Regions from separate parts of the Methylobacillus flagellatus KT genome, predicted to be linked through region 1. Evidence: riboswitches for the same ligand, from Rfam matches in the RefSeq annotation. Region 1 holds a riboswitch; each other region holds the start of a gene.
What was found. A riboswitch is a leader RNA that binds a small molecule or an ion and turns the genes downstream of it on or off. The one in region 1 is predicted to bind cobalamin.
Positions count from the first base shown of each region.

Region 2: it holds a riboswitch for cobalamin, as region 1 does, so the genes downstream of both, MFLA_RS00645 (TonB-dependent receptor domain-containing protein) here and nrdA (class 1a ribonucleoside-diphosphate reductase subunit alpha) in region 1, are expected to answer to the same signal.
Region 3: it holds a riboswitch for cobalamin, as region 1 does, so the genes downstream of both, MFLA_RS00580 (TonB-dependent receptor) here and nrdA (class 1a ribonucleoside-diphosphate reductase subunit alpha) in region 1, are expected to answer to the same signal.

Region 1 covers NC_007947.1:1,283,762-1,289,628, reverse strand. Annotated here, with positions in the region: gene nrdB (class Ia ribonucleoside-diphosphate reductase subunit beta) at 1-431, opposite strand, end outside; gene nrdA (class 1a ribonucleoside-diphosphate reductase subunit alpha) at 504-2,783, opposite strand; cobalamin riboswitch at 2,932-3,155, opposite strand; gene MFLA_RS06255 (thioredoxin family protein) at 3,335-3,673, shown strand; gene crcB (fluoride efflux transporter CrcB) at 3,863-4,249, opposite strand; gene MFLA_RS06245 (type I restriction-modification system subunit M) at 4,295-5,867, opposite strand, start outside.
Region 2 covers NC_007947.1:131,374-137,240, forward strand. Annotated here, with positions in the region: gene cobO (cob(I)yrinic acid a,c-diamide adenosyltransferase) at 1-459, opposite strand, end outside; gene MFLA_RS00640 (hypothetical protein) at 456-1,025, opposite strand; gene MFLA_RS00645 (TonB-dependent receptor domain-containing protein) at 1,118-2,992, opposite strand; cobalamin riboswitch at 3,106-3,326, opposite strand; gene MFLA_RS00650 (hypothetical protein) at 3,444-3,644, shown strand; gene MFLA_RS00655 (cell division protein ZapA) at 3,641-3,961, shown strand; gene MFLA_RS14230 (DUF2237 family protein) at 4,240-4,599, opposite strand; gene MFLA_RS00665 (EVE domain-containing protein) at 4,669-5,127, shown strand; gene MFLA_RS00670 (transcriptional repressor) at 5,198-5,641, shown strand; gene ilvA (threonine ammonia-lyase, biosynthetic) at 5,703-5,867, opposite strand, start outside.
Region 3 covers NC_007947.1:118,653-124,519, forward strand. Annotated here, with positions in the region: gene MFLA_RS00575 (PepSY domain-containing protein) at 1-293, opposite strand, end outside; gene MFLA_RS00580 (TonB-dependent receptor) at 318-2,429, opposite strand; cobalamin riboswitch at 2,636-2,847, opposite strand; gene MFLA_RS00585 (RNA-binding S4 domain-containing protein) at 2,893-3,105, opposite strand; gene MFLA_RS00590 (DUF4202 domain-containing protein) at 3,219-3,845, shown strand; gene MFLA_RS00595 (hypothetical protein) at 3,863-4,117, shown strand; gene cobU (bifunctional adenosylcobinamide kinase/adenosylcobinamide-phosphate guanylyltransferase) at 4,114-4,650, opposite strand; gene MFLA_RS00605 (cobalamin-binding protein) at 4,653-5,468, opposite strand; gene bluB (5,6-dimethylbenzimidazole synthase) at 5,465-5,867, opposite strand, start outside.

The DNA of each region.
Region 1 (5,867 bases):
TTGCGTACGATATCGTCGAAGATCAGCGCTGGGTCGGAGACGATGTTGCGGATGATGTGGGTATAGGAACGCGAATGGATGGTTTCCGAGAACGCCCAGGTCTCGACCCAGGTTTCCAGCTCCGGCAGCGACACCAGCGGCAGCAAGGCCACGTTGGGACTACGCCCCTGGATGGAATCCAGCAGCGTCTGGTATTTCAGGTTGCTGATGAAAATATGCTTTTCATGCTCAGGCAGGCCCTGGTAATCGATGCGGTCCTGCGACACGTCCACCTCCTCCGGACGCCAGAAGAAGGAAAGCTGCTTTTCGATCAGCTTCTCGAACACCGGGTATTTCTGCTGGTCGTAACGCGCCACGTTGACCGGCTGACCGAAGAACATCGGCTCTTTCAGTTGCTCGTTGTCGACCTTGGAAAAAATGCTATATGCCATGATTCGTCTCTATACCCTTCAATCAGGCAGCAAAGCTGCTGCCCATTCCATTGCCCTGACTGGGGTTCGCCCCTAGATCTTGCACGCGCCGCTTTCGCAGCCATCATCCCCGGCCTCGGCGCCGCCTTCGCTCGCGCCGTCGCGAGTGTTGTGATAGTACAGGGTCTTGATGCCGAGCTTATAGGCCTGCAGCAGGTCCTTGAGCAATTGCTTCATCGGCACCTTGCCGCCTTCGAAGCGCTTGGGGTCATAATTGGTATTGGATGAAATCGACTGGTCGACGAATTTCTGCATGATACCCACCAGCTTGAGATAGCCGTCGTTGTTGGGCAAAGACCACAGCAATTGGTACTGGTTGCGCAGGCGCTCGATCTCGGGCACCACCTGGCGCAGGATACCGTCCTTGGACTGCTTGACTGACACCAGGCCACGCGGCGGCTCGATGCCGTTGGTAGCGTTGGCGATCTGGCTGGAAGTCTCGGAAGGCATCAGCGCGGTCAGGGTGGAGTTGCGCAATCCGTGTGCGACGATGTCTTTGCGCAGCTGCTCCCAGTCCAGTTGCAGTGCTTCCTGGCAGACGGCATCGAGGTCCTTCTTGTAGGTGTCGATGGGCAGGATGCCTTGCGAATAAGTGGTTTCATTGAATGCGCCGCACGGGCCGAACTCGCGCGCGAGCTGCACCGAGGCTTTCAACAGGTAGTACTGGATTGCCTCAAAGGTGCGGTGGGTCAGCCCCAGCGCCGCATCATCGGTGTAACCGGTGCCATTCTTGGCGAGGTAATAGGCGTAATTGATGACGCCCACGCCCAGCGAGCGGCGCTTCTGGGTAGCGTTGAACGCGGCCTTGACCGGATAATCCTGGTAATCCAGCAAGGCATCCAGCGCACGCACCACCAGGTCGGCCAACCCTTCCAGTTCATCCAGGCTTTCCAGCGCCCCCAGGTTGAACGCCGACAAAGTGCACAATGCAATCTCGCCGTTCTCATCATTGATGTCATTGAGCGGTCGCGTCGGTAGCGCAATCTCCATACACAGGTTGGATTGGCGTACCGGTGCCAGTCTGGGATTGAACGGACTGTGCGTGTTGCAATGGTCGACGTTCTGGATATAGATACGCCCCGTCCCTGCACGCTCCTGCATCAGGAGCGAAAACAAATCCACCGCAGGCACGATGCGCTTGCGCAAGCTGTCGTTCGCCTCGTACTGCGTGTATAGGCGCTCGAACTCATCCTGGTCGGCAAAGAAAGCGTCATACAGGCCAGGCACGTCATGCGGTGAGAACAGCGTGATGTTGCCGCCCTTGATCAGGCGCTGGTACAGCAGGCGATTGATCTGTACACCGTAATCGAGGTGGCGCACACGGTTCTCCTCGACGCCACGATTGTTCTTGAGCACCAGCAGCGACTCGACCTCCAGGTGCCACAACGGGTAGAACAAGGTTGCAGCGCCGCCGCGCACGCCGCCCTGTGAGCAGGACTTCACTGCCGCCTGGAACAGCTTGTAGAACGGCAGGCAGCCGGTATGCTGCGCCTCCCCGCCCCGGATCTCGCTGCCCAGCGCACGGATGCGGCCAGCATTGACACCGATGCCGGCACGTTGCGATACATATTTCACGATGGCGCTGGTCGTGGCGTTGATGCTGTCCAAGCTATCATCGCACTCGATCAGCACACAGGAACTGAACTGGCGCGTCGGCGTGCGCACGCCGGACATGATGGGCGTGGGCAGTGAAATCTTGAAGGTGGACACCGCATCGTAGAAGCGCTTGATGTATTCCAGGCGCGTCTTGCCCTCGTACCTGGCGAATAGGCACATCGCCACCAGCATGTAGAGAAATTGCGGGCTTTCGTAGATTTTCTTGGTCACCCGGTTCTGCACCAGGTATTTGCCTTCCAGCTGCTTCACCGCAGCATAGGAAAAATTCATGTCCCGCCAGTGGTCGAGATGATCGTTCAGCGCGTCGAACTCCTCACGGCTGTAATCCTGCAGAATATGCTTGTCGTACTTGCCCATCTCGGTCAGCTTGGTGACGTGATCGAACAAATGCGGCGGTTCGAACTGACCATAGGCGATCTTGCGCAAATGGAAAATCGACAGGCGCGCAGCCAGGTACTGGTAGTCGGGCGTTTCCTCGGAAATCAGGTCAGCGGCGGACTTGATGATGGTTTCATGGATGACGTCGGTGCGAATCCCGTCATAGAACTGGATATGCGACTTCAGCTCGACCTGCGATACCGATACATTGTCCAGCCCCTGCGCCGCCCAATCGATCACGCGATGGATCTTGTCCAGGTTGATCGGTTCCTGGCGGCCATCGCGCTTGGTGGCTTTCATGGATTCGTACTGTGTCATCTTAGGCTCCCAGTCAGGAAGCAGGGTTTCCTCATGAGCGGACATGAATTGCCCAAGGCAATCAAGCAACAATCATGAAACAGCATGACAGGTAAGGCGCCGACGCATCAGCGATACCCTATCCAGCCGAGGACACCCCGCCTCAAACGTTATGAAAATGATCTACGGCAGGTTTCCTGGCTCCCAGGTCCACGCGGACAGCCTGTCTTCCCGGGCCTCAAACTTCCAGGCCCAGTGACCTTCTATTTGGCTTGCCGCTCACTGGTCACAGTTGCGGGGGCAGCTGCGGCTTGACAGGATATTCCCTTGACCGCATTCCCTGTTTCCGGCTGGATCGAACAATCGCCGGACACCGTAGATGGTGTGGACTATATCGCAATAAAATGTGTTTGTGTACACCAAAAAACACTATATATTGTTCCAATGAGGTATATGCTGGATTTTTAAGGGTAAATTTTCAGCGAATTTTCAGCCCTCGTTGCGGTCACTCATGGCACACCGCAGCCCCCATCACCAACCAACCTAAAACACCATGACTGCCGAGCAACGCGATGAAACCAGCCTGGAACCCTGAACCACACAGAAGCGATCTTGACGCCATGACAGGATGGCTGTTGCTGGAATTCGGCGCCAACTGGTGCGGATTTTGCCAAGCGATCCAACCCATGCTCGGCAAGGCACTAGCACAATTTCCCGGCCTGCGTCACGAACGCATCGAGGACGGCAGGGGCAAACGGTTGGGACGCAGCTTCAAGGTCAAACTATGGCCTACGTTGGTTCTGCTGCACAATGGCGTCGAAGTCGGGCGGGTGGTGCGTCCTCAGCGCCCAGAAGAGATCTCCCAGCTTCTCACGCAGGCGACCGAATCATGCGCATCCACCAAGCGGTGATTTCTCTAGCCAGTTGCATCATCAATGTAGCGAGCCATGTCGCGAACCTGGCTTCGACGCTGCTGGCCTTCCTCATAGCGTTTCCCCTTGCTGATACTAGTATGGCGTGATCGCGCTGCGGCATCAGCGGCATATGGAGTGGATATAGATTGCCAGGCCCATCAGCCGCGTTTCAGCGAGAGCATCCGTTCATGCCTGCATCGTCATTTTGACCAGCTCGAAGCCCAACCACATCAGGACCAAGCCGACGACGATGCTCGACACGATGTAGGCAGCGGCGATCCCGACAAGCCCTTCCCGCAACAAGACCAATGTTTCCAAGCCGAATGCCGAGAACGTGGTAAACCCGCCGACAAGCCCGGTAAAAAGCAGCACACGCATGTCGGGGGAAATGAACCCCTCTTTTGAGGCCAGCCCGGCCAACATCCCGATGACCAGGCAACCGATGATGTTGACCGTAAAGGTGGGCAAAGGAAACCGCCAGTCCAGGCTATAACGCAAGACCAACCCTGACAGCGTAAAACGGGCGGCGGAGCCGATCGCGCCACCCAGGGCCACGAGCATTACCTGATACATGGACATACCTTTCGAGAAGCAAACCTAAATATGAAAAATTAACTCTTAAGGCAATAATGGCAATCCAAGCTCTTTTAGAAATTCATTATGCTTAGATTTAGCTTGGTAAATTTCCTGTTCTATTGCTTTTAACTGACCAATTACCGCGTTTAAGTCAACCTCCTCCTCTGTAATAGCAGTACTGACATAGCGTGAGATGTTGAGGTTGAAATCGTTCTTTTCGATCTCTTCCATGCTTACCCGCCGCGAGTAGCGCGGCTCTTCCTTGCGGTAGCGGTAGGTGTCGATGATTTTGTCAATGTGCTCCGGCAAGAGCTGGTTCTGCCGTTTCCCCCTCTCGAAGTGCTCGGCAGCGTTGATGAACAACACATCATCCGGTTTCTTGCATTTTTTCAGCACCAGAATGCACACCGGGATGCCGGTGGAGAAGAACAGATTCGCCGGAAGGCCGATCACGGTGTCGATATGCCCATCCTTCAGCAGTTTGGTACGAATGCGAGCCTCGGCACCACCACGGAACAGCACGCCGTGGGGCAATATGATTGCCATCACACCGTCTTGCTTGAGGAAATGGAAGCCATGCAGCAGGAAGGCAAAGTCAGCGGCGGACTTCGGTGCCAGGCCATAATTCTTGAAGCGCACGTCTTCGCCCAGCGCCTCGCTCGGCTCCCAGCGATAGCTGAACGGCGGGTTGGCCACCACCGCGTCGAACTTCGGCATCTTCGCTGGGTTGGTTTCGCGCAACATATCCCACTCGTTGAGCAGGGTATCGCCATGGAAAATCTCGAACTCCGAGTCCTTCACCCCGTGCAGCAGCATGTTCATGCGCGCCAGGTTGTAGGTGGTGATGTTCTTTTCCTGGCCGTAAATCTTACCAATGCCGTGCGGCCCCATCAGGCGGCGCACATTGAGCAGCAAGGAGCCCGAGCCACAGGCAAAGTCGAAGACACTATCCAGATGCGAGCGCTTGCCTGTGGCAGGCTCCTGACTGTCCAGCGTAACGATGGCCGACAAGATGTCTGAAATACGCTGCGGCGTGTAGAACTCGCCAGCCTTTTTGCCAGAGCCTGCTGCAAACTGGCCGATCAGGTACTCGTAAGCATCACCCAGCGTGTCGCTATCGGTAGAGAACTGCCCCAGTCCCTTGGCGATCTCGGCGATGATCTTGCACAGGCGGGCGTTGCGCTCGGTGTAGGTCTTGCCCAGCTTATCCGACGCCAGATTGATCTCCGAGAACAAGCCACGGAAGGTGCTGGCGAAGGATTCCTCCTCGATATACTTGAACCCTTTCTGCAAGGTGTGCAGCAGTTCGTCATCCTGCGTACGCGCCATCTCTGCGATGTTGCCCCACAGGTATTGGGGTTCGATCACGTAATGCACCTTGCGGCGCATCTGCTTCTCGAATTCGGATACGTCGTCCAGATTTTCCTCGTACCACGCTTGAAGCGGCGTATTCACGCCGGTCTGCCTCAACACATCGGAAGGAAGGTCTGGATAGTCCGTCCCCAGCTCCTTTTGCGCGGCGGCCTCGTAGTTGTCCGACAGATAGCGCAGGAAGAGAAAAGCCAGCATGTAATCGCGGAAATCGTCCGCATTCATTGCGCCACGTAACTGGTCG
Region 2 (5,867 bases), 1.2 Mb from region 1:
GGCCAGCACTTGCTGCAGGTCGAGATAATGGTATTTGAGGACGATGTTGAGCTCGTCGAGAATGACGACACCTACGCTTTCATCCCTGAGCGCGGCTTGCGCAGCCTGCCAGCCTTGTTGGGCAGCGGCGATGTCACGCTCGCGGTTCTGGGTTTCCCAGGTGAAGCCTTCGCCCATCACATGCCAGCTGACATTGGGCTGGTGGCGGAAGAAGGCTTCCTCGCCGGTGTCGGAACGGCCCTTGACGAACTGCACCACCACGGCTTTCATGCCGTGGCCGAGGGCGCGGGCGAGGAGGCCAAAAGCGGCAGTGGATTTGCCTTTGCCGTTGCCGGTATTCACCAGGAACAGGCCTCGCTCAATGCGCGCAGCCTCTATCTTGGCATCAACAACTGATTTTTTGCGCGCCATCCGGTCTGAATGGCGCTGGTTAAGGTCTGGTTTTTCCTGATCGGTCATGCGGTTCGTTTGCTATCAGCGTAAAGCGCCTTCACCACAATGTGGATGATGGCAGCAGTCGCCACGTAGAACGCCAGCGTACCCAAATATGATGGGTAATACTTGGCGATGCGTGGCAGGAACTCGGCCAGCGTCGGGTCGACATAGCGGCCAGAGAAGAAATAGAAACCGCCGCTGGAGAACAGGTGGCAGACAAAACTGCTGCCCACCACTGTAGCCGCCAGCAGGGCGATGCGGCTGAAGGCGAACTGGTAGTGCTTGGCGAACCAGCGGCCGCCGAGCCAGAGGCTGCCATAGGCAGGCAGCAGGAAGCCGTAGGCGGGCGAGGTGCAGAAGCCGTCGACGCCGCCCCAGGTCACGGCGGCGAAATCAAGTGCCGCGGCCAGGCCGAGCAGGGCGGGAAACACCCAGGCTGGGCGCAAGTAGACGCCGGCCAGGAAGAACACCGCCCAGGATGCGCTGGGCAGGTGGTTTACCGCGGCGAAATGGTGGCCGCGTGTCAGGACGAGCAGCGCAGTCAGCAGCAGGCCGATCATGATCTGGTGATTCTTGTTGAGTGTCAGCATGTTATGTTCCTTGGTTGGGCCGGTTGGTCAAATAGGGTTGAATTTTAACCGAAATTCCCGGCCTGTTTCGTTTTATCCACGCCTGACCGCGCCTAGAATGCCGGCGCATAGCGCAATGAGACAAACAAGTTGGCCCCCAGGGTGCTAAAGCCTTGCGCGAGTTCATAGTGCCTGTCGAACAGGTTGTTGACGCGGGCATTGAGCGTCCAGTCCGGATTGATGCGGTAGTTGGCATACACGTTGACCAGGGTGTAACCACTCATGCGGGAAGATGGCGTATTGTTGATATTGTCGTAGCGATAGGAGGATGCTTCCAGTTCGCTGCCCAGCTCGAAGGACTGCCATGTCCGGCTGACACCGAAGTTGGCATGCGCTTTCGCGCGGCGCGGCAGTAGGTTGCCCGAGGTGGTGTCGCCGCGATCTTCTGGACGCTGGAGGTCGGCACTTCCATATAGCCGCCAATCCGTGAAGTTGCCCTTGTAGCTGAGGGTCAGGCCCCTGAGCACGGCTTCATTGATATTGGTCGGCATCAAACGGTTGACGCCATTCACCAGACTGCGGCTGTTGGCGATCAGGTTATCCACTTCGTTGTGGTAGTAAATGGCACCGATCTGGTGGGTGCCGTTGTCGTATTGCAGGCTGATTTCCTTGTTACGGGATTCTTCCGGCCTGAGTTCGGCATTGCCGATATAGTTGAAGGCAGGGTTCAGTGGACTGTATAACTGGTTGAAGGTCGGGATGGCGAAAGCCGTGCCAAACGCTGCGCCTGCCCTTAGTTGGGGCGTGATGTGGTAGCCGTAGTTGATTGAGCCGGTGGTCTTGTCGCCGAACTGCGTACTGTCATCATTGCGCAAGTTCATCTGCAAGCCATGTCTGTCGAACTGTTTTTGCCAACCTGCCATCCATGAGCGGATGTTGCGCCTGTCTTCTGCCAGGTCAGCATTGCTTTCCACTTTCTGCTTGCGGTATTCCAGGCCGGCATTGAATACGCCCAGGTCAGTCGTCACCGTGTTCTGCCACAGGTATTGATCCTGCGTGGTCTTGATGGTGTCGCGGCTGGTGGCCGTGGCGGACTTCGAGTACGAGGCCAGGTCATCCATGCTTCTGGCGATGCTCAGCGTGCTGGTCCAGTTGTCGGTAAAACGGTTTTTACTGTGTACCGTGTAGCTCGACAGGGTCTGTTCGCCATAATATTCATTGGCCCTGACCGCACCATCATGAAAATTCTTGTTATCACTGATGAAGGCATTGAAGCCAAGCTCATGGTGTTCGCTGAGGTGCTGGGTGATACGGGCATTCAGGTTCTGGTTGCGGTATCCATCGTGGTCGGGGTTGTAGTTCCTGTGATGCCTGTTATATGCGCTGACACCATGCGTATGAGTAGCGCCCGCCTGCAGACTGAAGCTGGTATCACTAATTCTGCCGCTGACGCCAATATCGCCGATGGCAGTGCCATAAGTGCCAAGCCCTGCTGAAGCCTGCAGCCGGGGCTGGCCCTTGCCGGATTTAGTGAAAATCTGGATGACGCCGCCAATCGCATCTGCACCGTACATGCTGCTTGCCGGGCCGCGCAGGATCTCGATATGGTCGATCTGGTTCAGGGAGATATTCTGGATTGCGGTAGTGCCGGAAGTTGCAGAGCTGACGCGAATACCATCGATGAGTACCAGGGTATGTGTCGAATTGGCGCCACGTATAAAAATATCGGTACTTTTGCCCAAGCCGCCGTTATGCATGATTTCAATACCAGGTTCGCGGCCCAACAGCTCAAGCACGGAAGACTGGCCTGCGCGCTGGATCTGCTCCTGGGAGATGACGGAAACATCCCCTAGTACTTCGCTGCTTTTCTGTTCACTGCGCGAGGCAGTGACAATCGTGTCTTCAAGCCGCATGCCATCAGCACTGGCGATTAATGGGAAAGAATGAATTGAGGCAAGGGCGGCAATGCCCAGAGAAAAACGCAACATTAGTTAATGACTCCAAAGAGCCCCTGCGTCCCCGCAAGAGCTGGTGCATGAATGGAGTGTGCGGGAAAATGGCTTGAGCCGGATGGTCATCGGACCGCCGCATCCCCGCAGCACTTCCTTGATCGTTTTCAGGCCGGTCTCCGGGCTTGCAAGATTTAAGAATATGCCGCCTTCCCATGAAGGTCTTTCACAGTGGCATGTTGGCATATCGGCTTGCTTACCGTTGCGGGGGCAGCACAGGCATTGTGGATCGCATTGGATCTCACGCACCTGTTTCCCAGTTTCACCCTTGCGCCATGAACAGGCCAAGGACACCTCAAAACTTGGTCGCTATTATAATTGATCTGTACTTTATACGGTGAAATAAGTTATTGATATAACATATTGTAATCATGCTATAAATTCCCGACTCCAGTTGACCATGGGCTGATTTTGCAATTATAGTGGCGCCATGAATGCCGATTTGATCATGTTGGAAGAAAAGCTCACGCAGCTGATATCTTTATGCCAATTGTTGCGGGCTGAAAATCTTGAGCTTCGTCAAGAGCTTGTACGCTGCCAGGATGACAGCAAGCAGTTGAAGGAAAACATGGAGCTTGCGAGCCAGAGGCTGCAAGCCTTGATCGAACGTCTTCCGGAGGGAACCGTATGAGCAGCGTGCGTGGCGTCGATGTCAGCATCATGGGGCGCGAGCTGACGATCGCGTGTACTGACGATGAGCGCGAGGCCTTGTTGCGCTCGGTCGATTATCTCGATAAGAAAATGCGCGAAATCCGCGATACCGGCAAGGTGGTCGGTGCCGAGAAGATTGCCATCATGGCGGCGCTCAATATCACGCATGAGTTATTGACTACTGATGCCGGTGGTTTTGACATTGGTGATTTCAAGCGTAGAATCACTTTAATGCAGGAACAGATTGATGCTGTCGTTGGCGATGATCAGAACCCGTTATTCGATCGCGTTGATTGATGTCAGACAGCGCAGCTGTCACAAGTTTTCAGGGGCCGGGCGATCCCGGCTTCTTCCCTTTGTTCCCTGCGGTGCTGTTCGGGCCATAGATTCCTTGAACCATAAATTTGGCTTTGGTTTCGGTCTGTTAAGTAACAGTGTGCGCGCCCCGATGCGGGTGTACCTAACGTAGCTTTAGGTCGTTACCACTTGAACCGTACAGGTTCAGGATGCCGGTCCGGATGGCATTTGCGGGGAACTCCCATTCAGTTGTTGGGCCTCATGAGCAGCGCTCATGCCTATCTCAAGGCATGGTACTCGAGGTCTGCAAGGCTGACGATATCCAGAGCACGTTCGTGGGTGGATTCCAGTACCACGGGCGGAGCGTAGCCCGCTTCGGCGGCTTCGTGCCATCGGGATGCGCAAAGGCACCAGCGGTCGCCTGGGGCCAGCCCAGGGAATCCGTATTCCGGTCGTGGTGTGCTGAGATCGTTGCCCCTGGAGAGCGAGAACGCGAGGAATTCCTCGGTCATCATAGCGCACACGGTATGACTGCCAACATCTTCTGGCCCGGTTTCACAGCTGCCGCTGCGGGTGAAGCCGGTGACGGGGTCTGTGCTGCAGGGTAGTAATCTAGTGCCGAGGACATTGCGGACCATGCTGAGGACTCTGAATATTTGAATGCGACTCGGGTTATGATACGGAATCTGTGTTGATTTGAGAATTTCATGCGTTATTGGTTGATGAAATCCGAGCCTTCCGATGTGTCGATTGATGACCTGGCTTCCTTTCCCAATCAAACTGTGGATTGGTATGGTGTGCGCAATTACCAGGCGCGCAACTTCATGCGCGACCAGATGAAAGTGGGTGATGGCGTGCTGTTTTATCATTCAAATTGTGCTGAGCCAGGCATCGTAGGGATTGCCGAAGTCAGCAAACAGGCTTACCCAGATCGCTTCCAGTTTATCGAGGGTCATAAATATTATGACCCTAAGGCGACGCCTGAGAATCCGCGCTGGTTTAATGTGGATGTCAAACTCGTGAGGAAAACTCGCCTGTTGAGCCTGAAAGAGCTGCGCGCAACGCCAGAGCTACAGAACCTGCGCATCCTGCAGCGCGGCAACCGGCTCTCGATTACGCCGGTGGACCCCAGGGATTGGGAGTTCATCATGAAACTGCTTGCCTGATGCTTGGCATCACCCCAATGCATGATATGCTATTGCGGCGTCAGGATTCAATTGATTAAGGAGATGAGTAGTGGGGACGAAGAAAGAAGACGGATTGGTGGATCCGCATCAGGATTTGAGGAATAGTGGCCTGAAAATCACGTTGCCACGTCTCAAGGTGTTGGATATCTTTCGTAACAGCGAGCAGCGCCATCTGGCGGCGGAAGATGTCTATCGAATCCTGATCACCGAGCATTCCGAGTTCGGCCTGGCGACGGTGTACCGTGTACTGGCGCAGTTCGAGCAGACCGGGCTGTTGAAGAAAAGCCAGTTGGGCAACAACAAGGCCGTCTATGAGCTGAATGACGGTGAAGAACATCATGGTCACCTTGTAAGTACCAGCACTGGCGAGGTGCGTGAATTCTACGACCTCGGCATTGAAGAACGTCTCAAGGTGATTGTGCGCGAGCTGGGCTACGAGCTCACCGATTATGACATTACCGCGTATGGTGTTCCCTTGGCTGAGAAAGCCTGATACAGCGCTACGAGCAACAAAAAGCCCGCCAACCTGGCGGGCTTTTTGTTGGGTGCGGGATTTAGCCGAGGAATAGCTTATAAGCCGGGTTGTTGCTTTCGTCCCAGTACGGATAGCCCAGATTCTGCAGGAAATCGGTAAACTCCTGCTCTTCCCCAGGCGGTACCTGCATGCCGACCAGGACCCTGCCGAAATCCGCACCATGGTTACGATAATGAAACAGGCT
Region 3 (5,867 bases), 1.2 Mb from region 1:
GCATGCCATTGATCCTGGTAAAAGGCATGGTAAAGCGGCCGACCACTGAGCATGGTCAGCCGGAGTCGGTCCGGCTCGCCGCCCAGCATGCTAGCCACCTGGGCTGGCGCTACATGTGCCAAGCCGGTATTGATCGCTTCCAGGCGCGGAAGCCGCTCTTCCGGAGTGAGCTTGGGATAGGCGACAAATAACATGACCACCCCGGAAATGAACCAGAGCAGCACCAGTACTCCGAGCGCGATCCCCAGCCAGCGGTGCCAGAGGTGGAGATTGCGCATGGAGAATAGCTTCATGGTGTTGTACTCAGGGGGGGTGGATTAGTAACGGAATTCTGCGGTGAATTCTAACTGGCGCGGTGCGCCGATGATGTGTTGTGTACTGCCATAAGCCAAAGCTGCATAAAATTTGTCCGTTAGGTTACGGATATTAGCGCGCAGTGTCATCTGTTTGTTGACATGCCAGGCTGCACTGGCGTCGTAGACGGTATAGCCAGCAAGCGAAACATTATTGGCATTGTTTGCGTAGCGCTTGCCTACGTAACGCGCCCCTATGCCCGCTTCCCATGCAGGCGCTTGATAGTAGACCCATGCATTCGCGACCTTTTCGGGGACGTTCAATGGGGTGTTGCCTGCACGAGATACCGAGGATGCTGGACTGCCAACCGCTTCGCGCAATTCATCAAAGCGCGCATTCAATAATGTGGCATTGAAATCCACCCTCCAGCGTTCGACGGGATAGAAGGTAGTTGCGAATTCAATACCACGAGAGGATTGCGAGCCTCCCTGGATAGAGGTGGATGGCGTGACAGGATCGCGTGTGATGATGTCATCTTTTGCGATATGGTAAAGCGCCAGCGTCCATTCTCCCTTGATACTTTCCAGTGACTGCTTGATGCCAATTTCGGCCTGGCGAGATCGCGTCAGGCTGAACCTGGCGTTATCCAGGTTTAATCCCAGAAGGTTGGTAACCGGGTCTGTGCCTCGGCTGATTTGCCCGTAAATGCTCGTATTTTCAGAAGTATCGAATATGGTACCTAAACGCCAAGTCACTGGTGAGAAGTTATCTCGGACTTCATTGGCGGCATTTCTGAAGTCTTCGCTATCGGTATGGATAAATTCTTTTCTGACCCCGGCGATCAGCTTCCAGCGGTTTGTCAGACTGAATGCATCTTCAGCAAAAAATGCCTGCTGTCGGATAGTGCCATCGTAATTTCTAGTGACTGGATTCAGGCTAATAAATAGCCCAGGATTGAATCCGGCAGCTGGAATGGTGTCAGTAGCGCTGCTATTACCATGAATGTTGCGATGTTGAAATTCCGAACGCATGATTTCCCAGCCGGCCGAGAATCGATTCTGATGCCCAAACCAATCTTGTTGCGAGATTAACTCCGCACGATTCCCAATCTGTTTCTGGGCGTGCTCAATGGCGGTGAAGCTGCTACGCCTGACGGTATGGGTGGCGGGCTGGAACATGAATGCCTCGGCGTTGCGCCACTCACGGTCAGACTTGAACCAATAGCTTTCATTCCTGAAAGTGAGTTGAGGACTGATTTCCCATTCAATTTTTGCACGTGCGCGCGAGTCGACAAAATCCAATTTGTTGTCGGCAACATTGTAATTTCTGCTACGCAGTGAACGAGATAGATGTCCGTTGATCAACGGCGAGCCAAGATTGGCGGTTGGCGAGTCTTCTGCATGATCCAGGGTAAAGCCAATTTTTAGATTGTCTGTGGGAGCAAACGAGAAAGAGGTCATGAGTTTCTTGCTGTCGTAATCTCCGCGACTGATATAGCCATTGCCACCCAGGACGGAAGCATCAATACGGAAAGCCCCAATTTCGCCAATGGCGCCAGTGCCCCCTAATGCGGCCCGATATGCACCATAAGAACCGGCGCCTACCAATGCCTCCAGGGAAGCATCCCGGCTGGGCTGCTTGCGCACACTGTTGATGATGCCGCCAGCAGAACCATCGCCAAACAATACTGAGGCTGGACCTCGCAATACTTCGATACGTTCATATCCCCATGCATCTGAAGGATAGGTCAATGTACCGGCACCTGTCATGAGGCGTACCCCATCTTCGGCCTGGGCAACCGAGTTGTTTCCGGTAAAGCCGCGAGAAGAGAATGACTGGCCATTGCCGATCGTGCTGATATCGGTGATGCCTGTCGTACGCGTGACCGCCTCACGAATAGAGATATCGCCACGTTGGCGAATGGTTTGAATATCCAGTGTTTCAACGCTGGCAGGCGTTTCCTTTGCCGTCAGGCCAAGCCGGCTACCTGTATTGTTTTGTTTTTTCAGGTTCAGGCCAGGCTTGTCGGATGTTGCGTTGACCTGGATTTCCTCCAACGTGGCATCTTCCGCCAGCGCCCCGCTGGAAAAGACGGCCATCAAGACAGTGGCCAGAATGGGGTTGCTGCTTTTCATGGATTGCTCCCTGGTGGATTGTTCAGCATGACAAACTGTCATGTGTAAATCAGCTATAGGGTCGGAGCAGAGAGGAGGCATGCAAAAGCCGCGGCAACGGCAACTCGACCTGAGATGCCCATGGCGCCCAAGTCTGCAATGCATCAATCATGTCGAATGGAAAATGGTGAACATTCGCCGATTTCAGGACACCCCGCCCTTCTCGAACAACATAGCTCACTTGCGGCAGGTCTCCTGACTCTCGGGTCATCGTCTTGCTTGCGGCCTTCCCGGATCAAGTCCAGTGGCAAGAGTGGCAAACAGACTCACCGATTACAGTTGCGGGGGCAGTTCCGGATTACGAACATCTTGTCTTCACCGGATTCCCTATTATTTCCCCGTGATGATGCAGGGGAAAACCGTAAGTGAGGTGGATTCTAAGACTGGGGGGAGAAGTGGTCAATGTAAATCATGGGGTTGTTACTCATGCATGAGGCAATACAACAATGCGCTGCCCCATGCATTCCACTACCTGTCCCGCGCGGATTTTGGCAGTTTTGCGTGTTTCAGGCTGGCCGTCCACTTGCACCAGGCCTCCCGTCACCATGGTCTTGCCCTGGCCGCCGGATTCGGCAATGCCGACCAGCTTGAGCAAATTGCAAAGTTCGATATAGTTGTCGCGCAGCGTGAATTCCATGATGGTGCCTTATGTTGAATGCCTGCGATTACACCATGTTTTGCATGGCAATGAAACGAGCGCCGTGGGTGTTTCGAGTAAAATGACATTCAATTTACTCAGGAAGGTATGCCATGCAAGTCGATGCCCGATTCGGACCAGCATTTACCCAGGCAATGCAGGCCTTTGACGCACGCAATGCCCAAGACCCGAACCAGACGCTGGTCAACGGCGTGGCTGTGCCCAAGGAGCTGGCCTATGCCCAACGCATGACGGAGATGTTGCAGCGCTACCGCCCGGATGCCTCCGAGGCGTTGCAACTGGCCGCGCGTTGCCAGCATATCGAGCGCTGGACCTTGCCGCGCGACGCTTACCCGATGACCAAACCGGGCTATCACCAATGGCGGCGCAAGCTCAAGCAGTATCATGCCGAAGTGGCGCGTGAGATCATGCAGCAGGCTGGATATGACGAGGAAACGATACTGCGCGTGGCGGCCTTGGTCAGCAAGGAAGCGCCGCTGGCCGATGCCGAGATGCAGGTGCTGGAAGACGTGGTCGTGATGGTGTTCGTCGAGTACTACCTTGAAGAGTTCGTCGGCCAGCACCCGGAGTATGATGTGCCGAAATGGAAAGATATTCTGCGCAAGACCTTGCGCAAAGTATCCAAAGCCGGGCACCAGGCCTTGCTGACCCAGGTGAAGCTGCCCCAGGCGCTGGTGCCGCTGATCCAGGAAGTGATGATGGAGGAAGGCTGGCTGTGAGCCTGCGGGAGCGACAGTTGGCCTTATCAAACTGCAGCGTCGTGCTCAGGATGGGTTTGCACGAAGTGCTGGTGTTTTTGGGTGAGGAACAAGCAGGGCAGGTGCGTTTCCGCGCCCTGGGTTCTGCGAATTCCGATGAACCACCGGTTTACCGGTTGCAGGATATGCAGTTGAATGATGCTTTAATGAACCATTCCGCCAACATCGGCCAAGAAGCGATCAGCTTGTTTGCTGCCTACACAGGCGCCAGGGTGATCACCCCGAAGCGCTAGCCTTTCAATACCAGCGGCAGGCCAGCCGCAATAAAGCTGACTTTGTTGCAGATGGAAGCCACGGCTTGATTGAGGCGGCCTGCCTCGTCCTGGAATCGCCGGTTGATTTCTCCCAGCGGCACGATGCCCATGCCGACTTCGTTACTCACGAGCAAAATCTTTCCTGGCAGTAGTGGAAGCGTATCAAGCAGGGTGGCGCGTTCGTGTTGCCAGTCCACACCCTCGGGCGGCGCGCATTCCGGGCAGATGCACTGGGCCAGCCATAGCGTCAGGCAATCGACGAGCAGGCAACGGCCGGGCGCGGCCTGCTGTTGCAAGGCCTCTGCCAGTTTGTGCGGTACTTCCACGGTTTGCCAGTGTGCAGGGCGGCGCTGCTGGTGCTGGCTGACGCGATGACCGAATTCATTGTCGTACACCTGGGCCGTGGCGATATAGACCACTTCCAGGCCGCTTTCATGGGCGAGTTTCTCCGCATAGGCGCTCTTGCCTGAGCGTGCGCCGCCAAGGATGAGGTGGTGGTCGTGTGCGTTCATGTTCAACTCCAATGCTTGCTGTGCGCCTGGCTCACGCCCCAGCGCTGCATGATGGTTTGCAATTGCGGCAGCCCGTGCAGGATGGCGGAAGGGCCGGGCTGCAGGATGTCGGCCGACTTGATTTCATGTACTTGCCCGGACTGCACGGCGGGAATGGTATGCCATCCCGGCCTTGCCAGCACGTGTTCTGGCTGGAATTTCTTGCCGCACCACGAGCCGATGATGATGTCTGGCTGTCGCCGCACCACTTCGTCTGGGTCGGTAATGATGCGCTCCTTGGCAGAATGGTAAGCGGATAAATCGGCAAAGCAGTCCCTGCCGCCCGCCATTTCGATCAGTTCCGCCACCCACTGGACGCCGCTGATCAAGGGATCATTCCATTCCTCAAAATACACCTTGGGCGCAGTCGGCAGGTAGCTCGCGGTCTCGGCAACTTGCTGCATTCGCTGGCGCAGCCCGGCGATCAACGCCTCCGCACGGTCAGTAGCATGGGTCAACGCCCCCAGCGTCGCCACCATGTCCAGAATGCCTTGTACCGAGCGCTGGTTGAACACATGCACTTCCACCCCGGCACGCACCAGATCGGCGGCAATGTCAGCCTGCAGGTTGGAAAACGCCAGTACCAAGTCCGGCTTTACCGCAAGAATCTTCTCGATCTTGGCGGTGCTGAATCCTGAAATCTTGGGTTTTTCCTGTCGCGCAATCGCAGGGCGGGTAGTGAAACCCGAGATGCCCACAATGCGGGCCTGTTCACCGAGCAGGTACAATACTTCGGTAGCTTCCGCCGTCAGGCAGGCGATGCGCCTCGGACCTTTCATTCGCTGTCTGTCCAGGCGTTTTCCATCATCAGTTCCGACAAGGGGCGCTCCTTGGCCCAGCCTTCCTCCACCAGCATCGGGGTTTTATAGAACTCGTCAACATGGCCCAGGCAGAGAATGGCGATAGGCTTGGCGCCTTCGGGCATATTGAGTAGCTTGGCTAGCTTGACAGGGTCGAAGATGGACACCCAGCCCATGCCCAATCCTTCTGCGCGTGCTGCCAGCCAGAGGTTCTGGATGGCGCAGGCAACCGAAGCGAGGTCCATCTCGGGCAAGGTGCGGCGGCCGAAGATATAGCGCTCGCGGTGGTCGCACAAGCCGGCCACCAATAGCTCGCTGCACTGCATGATGCCTTCTACTTTCAGGCGCAGGAATTCGGATTCCCGTTCACCCAGCGCA